DNA from 3 places in the Paenibacillus xinjiangensis genome. Region 3 is predicted to be linked to each of the others. Evidence: riboswitches for the same ligand, from Rfam matches in the RefSeq annotation. Region 3 holds a riboswitch; each other region holds the start of a gene.

Region 1 (2,270 bases), on a different contig from region 3:
ACCTTCAATCATAACCTGAACATCATGCTTCCAAGCGATCCTCGTCAGTTCACCAAGCGTGTCCAGCTCGGCGAATTGCGCCTCATCATTCGCATCAGCTATTGAGCCTGGACGCAGTCCGTCACCAAGTGAGAAGGATACATCATAGGCTTTCATAGTGAGACAGATTTCTTCGAAATGCGTATACAGGAAGTTTTCCTTATGATGTGCAAGGCACCAGGCTGCCATAATCGAGCCCCCTCTGGATACGATGCCTGTCACCCTTCTAGCAGTCAGAGGTATATATCGCAGGAGCACGCCTGCATGAATCGTAAAATAATCAACCCCCTGCTCCGCCTGCTCGATCAGCGTGTCGCGGAATACTTCCCAGCTCAGATCCTCAGCCTTGCCATTTACCTTCTCAAGCGCCTGATAGATGGGGACGGTGCCGACGGGAACAGGCGAATTGCGGACGATCCATTCACGCGTCGTATGAATGTTCTTGCCTGTGGACAGATCCATGATCGTGTCGGCTCCCCAACGCGTTGCCCATGTCATTTTTTCCACTTCCTCCTCAATGGATGAAGCTACTGCCGAATTGCCAATATTCGCATTGATCTTCACGTGAAAATGACGGCCGATAATCATCGGCTCACTCTCCGGATGATTAATATTACATGGTATAATCGCACGGCCTGCTGCTACCTCAGAGCGGATAAATTGTGCATCCATCCCTTCACGCACAGCGATATACTCCATCTCGGGGGTAAGGATGCCTTGGCGGGCATAATGGAGCTGCGTCACATTCGCACCCTCCAGCGCTCGAAGGGGACGATCGACGTTCGGGAACAGCTCAGCACCCCGCTCCTGTGCTTTTTCCGCGGAGAGGAATCCGTTATCCTCCGGCTTGACTGTGCGTCCGTCATAAGCCTCGACATCCCCGCGCTCTTCAACCCAGCCCTTCCGAAGCTTCGGCAGTCCAAGCCTTACATTGGCCTCGTAGGCACTATCCGTATATGGACCGCTAGCGTCATACACATGAATCGGCTCATTCAGCTCCACACGGCCATCTCTTCCTTGGCTCGGCTCTAGTGCAATCTCACGCATGGGCACTTGAATATCCTCTCTTGCACCTCTCACATAGACTTTGCGGCTTCCTGGCAATGGGGTTGTTAAGATGGACATGAATAAAAACCTCCTAATGGAATAGTAAGAATCCACTAGGAGGTATGCAGCAGCGTAAGCATAGAAAAGCTCCGCGAATAGAAGTGCTCGCCTGTCATTACTCATCTGCAGCCCTATGAACGGCAGAGAGAATGAACAGGGGAGAGCATTCTCATTGCACTTCGCTCAGAGGGCTTCCAGCTGCAGTACGCATTAAACCGCAGACTAATAAAAAAACCGCTCCGGCGAAGGAGCGGTTGAATAGTGCGAACGAAGCGAATATTGGCCATACTCCCCCTATAAATGCAAGAGTACAGGCATACGCGCAGGCGGGCACGATTCCACTTTCCTACGCTGGCATAACCCAGATCAGGTTCAAAGGGACCAAAGCAATTAAGCTTTATCTCAGCCCATGGAGGCGCCCCTAGTGGATTTCCTAGTATGAATATAGCTTCCCCATCGCTATATTGTCAAATTCCCCCTCTACAATCCGCTCTCCCGAAGCACCCTCAGCCATCTGTCTGCCGTATGCTCCCATGAGAAATGCTGCTCGACGCGCTCTCGACTCTTCTGTCCCATATAATGCCGCAGATGCTTATCCTTCAGCAGCAGGAGCAGCTTCTCCTCCAGCTGACTCTCAATCCGTCTATGATCGATTAAGAACCCGGTTTCACCATCTCTAATAATTTCCTTCATCCCACCTGCATTGGTCGCAATGACAGGCAAGCCGCATGCCATCGCCTCTACATTCACGAGCCCGAATGCTTCGCGTTGTCCAGAGGGCACGACCGCCATATCCGCAGCTGCGAACCAGTTAGGGACCTCCGAATAAGGAACATAAGGAACGAACTTCACATTCCTTGGACATTTTTTACCTAGCTGCAGCAGCTTACGGGAATAAGCCGTTGAGCGATGTGAGCCGTAGAAGGGGCTTCCCACGATAACCACAAGCAGATCGGGATGGATACGAGCGAGCCTCGGGACGATTCTGAGCAGATGATGCACACCCTTCAATGGAATAAGCCTGCCGATAAAAATAACGACTTTTCTCCCGTTCAAGCCCTTGCGCTCACGTTCTGCGCTCCGTTTGGCTGCTCCCTCCTCCGTGAATTGGGAAGGGAAGCGAT
Region 2 (2,270 bases), on a different contig from region 3:
ACTCATTCGTGAAGGCTTGATCAGCTTCAAGCTCCTGCTCCAGCAGCTTATGCTCGAACATCCAATTCGCGTAATTCTCCCATACTTCCAGCTTCTGCTCGCCCCAACGCGGCGCATCATCTGTATATTTAGGACTTAACCACTTCTGGCTGGCACGAACGAGCTCGGCATTCAGATCCGGCTCAGCCTTAATCAGCAATTCTGCCGCATCCTCCGGATTTGCAACAGCATATTCATATCCTGCTGCTGCTCCTGCAACGAACGCTTGGACAATCTCAGGCTTATCGGCAATCATTTGCTCGCTTGTTGTAAGTACAGGTGTATAATAGTCCAGTTTGTCACTGTAATCGGTCAAATAAACCATATTGATCGGCTCGCCCCGAAGCTCTGCTTCCACGCCAGTCCATGCATAATAGATCCATGCGAAATCAATGTCGCGCTTCACAGCTGAGAAAAAGTCGGTGTCGCCAATACTTATCAGATTGACTTTGGATACATCCGCCTGCTCCTCTTGCATAATGGAAGCAATGACGGCCTCTTCTACAGGAGCTCCCCAGCCGCCGTATGTTTTTCCTTCGAATTTCTTCGGAGAATCAATACCCTTGTCCACCGGCGATGCGAATCCAGATGTATTATGCTGAATTACGGCAGCAATAGATACGATTGGAACGCCGGCAATACGAGCCATCGTAAGGGATTCCTGATAGCCGACACCGAACTCTGCGCCGCCAGAGGCAACCATTTTGTCCGCTCCATCTTGTCCTGGCTGAATAATCTCAATATCCAACCCCTGCTCCTTGAAGAAGCCTTGGTCACGAGCTACGTACAGACCTGTGTGGTTCGTATTGGGTGTCCAATCCAGAACCACCTTCACCTTCGTTAATGGCGTACCAGATTCAGAGCTCTCTGGTGCATGATTGGTAGAGCCACAGCCTGCAATGAAGATAACGATAGTCATAATGGCGATAGCTAGCCTCCACGGCTTGGTGCTCCTGTTGTTCCAAATCTTCTTCATCTTTCTCTCTCCCTCTCCGCTGTTAATGACCTGAAGTTCCTTCCTGTTATCTGAATAGGCTGCCCTATTCAACCAAAAAAGGCGCCCTCCTGGAATGGAGGACGCCTACTATAGGCATGTTCGACAAGTCTGCTTCTCGTGCTTCTATATAAAAGCCATAAGCACATCTGCTCTTCGATTCCTACGCTGGCATTATCCAGATCAGGTATAAGGGTCGGAATTAGTCATGGAATTCCCTCTCAGCCAGTCTTCTACCAGCTCCCCGGAACTATTCGGTTACGTCAATAAGTTCCATTATAACAAATACCAATAAAAAAGATACCCTTAGTTTGCTCTTTACTAGTCATCAGCCGTTTTTGATACAACGTAGGTTCTAGTCCATTATCCATTGAGCTTGATTGAATACGATGTAGTCAAGTGCATATCCGCTCTTCGGAGCATTAACGGCATGGCAGGCCCTGGCAGAGAGGATTGAACAGATGAAGAGAATAGCCAGACGAAAAAAAGTCAAACGCTCCACCACTAGAAAAAGCGCAAGGCGCCTGACTCGAAGGTCATCCCATATTACACGCAAGCTAAGAAAACGTAACAAGAGCAAGCTGCTGCGCCGCAGAAGGAAGCTTCGGAGCAAGCGGAGCACTAGAAGACAACGGGCCGCCGCTACGGCGAGGCGACGCAGACGACCTGCCAAAGAAAGCCTTCCCCTTCCTATTGAGGAGCATGCCAACAGGGACAAAGGAATGAATATCATAGGCTTCATTCATGCGGAGATGGGAATTGGTGAATCTGCAAGGCTCGCAGCTAAGTCTGTCGAGACCTCCGGCATCCCTTTTGGCATGCTCAACTTCCCGTTGAAGGTTGCGACTCGAATGTCAGACATGAGCTGGGCATCCAGGAAAATAGATAAGCCTCTATACAATACGAATGTGTTTCATATGAACGCAGACTATATGGCACCTGTTATGGAGCATTTCGGCAATGAGTTATTCCACAATCGGTATAATATTGGCTATTGGCATTGGGAGCTGCCCGATTTCCCTGATGAATTCGTTCCAGCCTTCAAGCTTGTCCAGGAGGTATGGACATGCAGCAGCTTCGCAGCGGAATCCATCAGCCGCAAATCATCGGTACCTGTCATTACAATACCGCACGGTATTGAGGTTAGCTACGCCCCTGAGCTTACCCGCTCTACCTTCAGCCTTCCAGCCGATCGATTCCTCTTTATGACGATGTATGATGTCCAGAGCTACACGCT
Region 3 (2,270 bases):
AATGGGGAGTATTTTTTTGTGGGAGATAGATTTATAGTTAAATAGATAAGCTCGGTCGGAGCAGCTATACCAAGTTTTTCGACCATAGCTGCACTAATGGCACGACAACACTTCCAGTGGATAAAAAGGGAGAGGTTAGCTTGGAAGATGCGATAACAGTCATTGTTCCGTCAGGCGCTGCTCACAAAGAACTGATATTAACGATAAAGAAAGTGCCAGATCCCGAGCAGCTTCTAACGAATCAAGAGGTTCTAGCGAGTCCCGTATTTGAGATCCTGAAAAACTTCCCTGAGAACTTCAGCAAACCAGTCACGATCATTTTGGAGTTTGATTCGAAGAGCTTGAAGAGCCATCAGAAGGTATCTGTCTTTTATTATGATGAAGTGATGAGGGTATGGGTAGAGGTAGCAGGAGCCACAACATACAAGAATCACATTTCAGTTGAGGTCGTTCATACAACGAAGTTCGCAGTCTTCGTTGTAGATGAAGCAACCTCAAGTGATATCGCCGGGTATTGGTCGGAAGCCGGAGCGTTAATCATCTATGAGCAGCAACTTGGGAATTTATAATAAAGGAAAGATGAGATATGCCTCGTTACTATTATAGTGAGATTTGGACACCTCTTAGCATCATGGGAATTCGATTTCTTCGGGATGATGAGAAGGGTATCTGGATCAAGGTTTGGAATACCAAAAGGCGCCGTATACGAAAATGATAGATAGAATACTAATTGACCATGCACACACATACTGCTATTCTTACATAGAAACTTCTAGATCAGCCTATTCTATAATTAATTAAATATGTAATGTTTGCGGGGGGATTCTTCGGAATTGAGAAGGTTAAAACCTGACCCTTTGAACCTGTTAGTTCATACTAGCGTAGGGAGTAAACGAAATTGTGTCCAAACCGGGCGCTGGTTCTATACCTCTTCTCTATGAAGGGGTATTTTTATTTTCACCACACATCAGCACGCTATTAGGAGGAATCTACCCATGACTGCTATTCATCATATACGAGAAAATAATCCGCTTATCCACTGTGTAACGAACTATGTCACGGCTAATTTTGTAGCCAATGGTCTGCTGGCTGTCGGAGCATCACCGGTTATGGCGGATGCAATCGAGGAGATCAAGGAAATGACGGGCATTGCATCAGGGCTGCTGCTCAATATTGGCACTTTGAATAGCCGTACGGTACAGTCGATGCTTGTGGCCGGCAAATGCGCGAACGAGAAGGGGATTCCGGTTGTACTGGATCCGGTCGGTGCAGGAGCAACCACCTATCGCAAAGAAACGATACGCATCTTGCTGGACAACGTTAAGGTGGCTGTGATCCGCTGTAATGCGGGAGAGCTGGCTGCTATCGCAGAGGTACCCTGGGAGGCCAAAGGAGTCGACAGCGGAACAGGGAACGCCGACATGGTTAGTCTAGCTAAGAGCGTAGCTGCTAGATATGAATGTGTCGTTGCTGTTACAGGAGCGATAGATGTAGTAACGGATGGTATTCAGCATATTGAGATTCATGGCGGAGATGCACGTATGCCTAACATTACAGGCTCGGGCTGTCTGTTAAGTGCCATATGCTGTGCTGGAGCTGCGGTGTCTGGGGGAGACTACTATACAGCCGTATCCGAAGTGATGGCTTTCTATAAGCGTGTGGGTGAATATGCAGGTGAGCGAAGTAGGGCTATCGGCGAATTTGGTGTACAGGTGCTGAATGGCATCTCGCAATTAAGCGAAGGAGCAATCGAATCATGATTAGAGTAGCGATGACAATTGCGGGCTCAGATAGTGGCGGAGGAGCGGGCATACAGGCGGATCTGAAGACATTTCAAGAGCTAGGGGTGTTCGGAACCTCCGCAATAACGGCGATAACGGCACAGAATACGTTAGGCGTTCATGGTGTATATCCGATTGATGCCCATGGTGTTGCAAGCCAGATGGAAGCGGTGCTGTCTGATTTCCAAGTTGCTTGTGTGAAAACAGGCATGCTGTTCTCGGCAGACATTATTGCTGAAGTAGCGAGAGTACTGCGCCAATATGGTACACCTATGCTCATTATCGATCCGGTGATGATAGCCAAAGGCGGAGCATCCTTGCTGCTGCAAGAGGCGATTGCGGCATTGAAGGAGCATCTGATCCCCCTCGCAGCCGTTATTACGCCTAATATTCCCGAGGCAGAAGTGCTAGCTGGCATGTCGATTCATACCGATGCAGATGTGGAGCTTGCAGCTAGCCGAATCTTGCAACTTGGAGCGAAGGCTGTCG

The links. A riboswitch is a leader RNA that binds a small molecule or an ion and turns the genes downstream of it on or off. The one in region 3 is predicted to bind thiamine pyrophosphate.
Region 1: linked by a shared signal. The riboswitch ahead of thiC (phosphomethylpyrimidine synthase ThiC) and the one ahead of thiM (hydroxyethylthiazole kinase) in region 3 are both predicted to bind thiamine pyrophosphate.
Region 2: linked by a shared signal. The riboswitch ahead of AC6ESP_RS04045 (ABC transporter substrate-binding protein) and the one ahead of thiM (hydroxyethylthiazole kinase) in region 3 are both predicted to bind thiamine pyrophosphate.

What each region holds. Positions count from the first base shown of each region.
Region 1 covers NZ_JCAALS010000001.1:119,173-121,442, reverse strand. The annotation lists gene thiC (phosphomethylpyrimidine synthase ThiC) at 1-1,164, opposite strand, end outside; TPP riboswitch at 1,473-1,579, opposite strand; gene AC6ESP_RS00565 (glycosyltransferase family 4 protein) at 1,627-2,270, opposite strand, start outside.
Region 2 covers NZ_JCAALS010000003.1:24,204-26,473, reverse strand. The annotation lists gene AC6ESP_RS04045 (ABC transporter substrate-binding protein) at 1-1,015, opposite strand, end outside; TPP riboswitch at 1,176-1,288, opposite strand; gene AC6ESP_RS04040 (glycosyltransferase) at 1,495-2,270, shown strand, end outside.
Region 3 covers NZ_JCAALS010000009.1:48,338-50,607, reverse strand. The annotation lists gene AC6ESP_RS11000 (hypothetical protein) at 141-569, shown strand; TPP riboswitch at 807-905, shown strand; gene thiM (hydroxyethylthiazole kinase) at 996-1,760, shown strand; gene thiD (bifunctional hydroxymethylpyrimidine kinase/phosphomethylpyrimidine kinase) at 1,757-2,270, shown strand, end outside.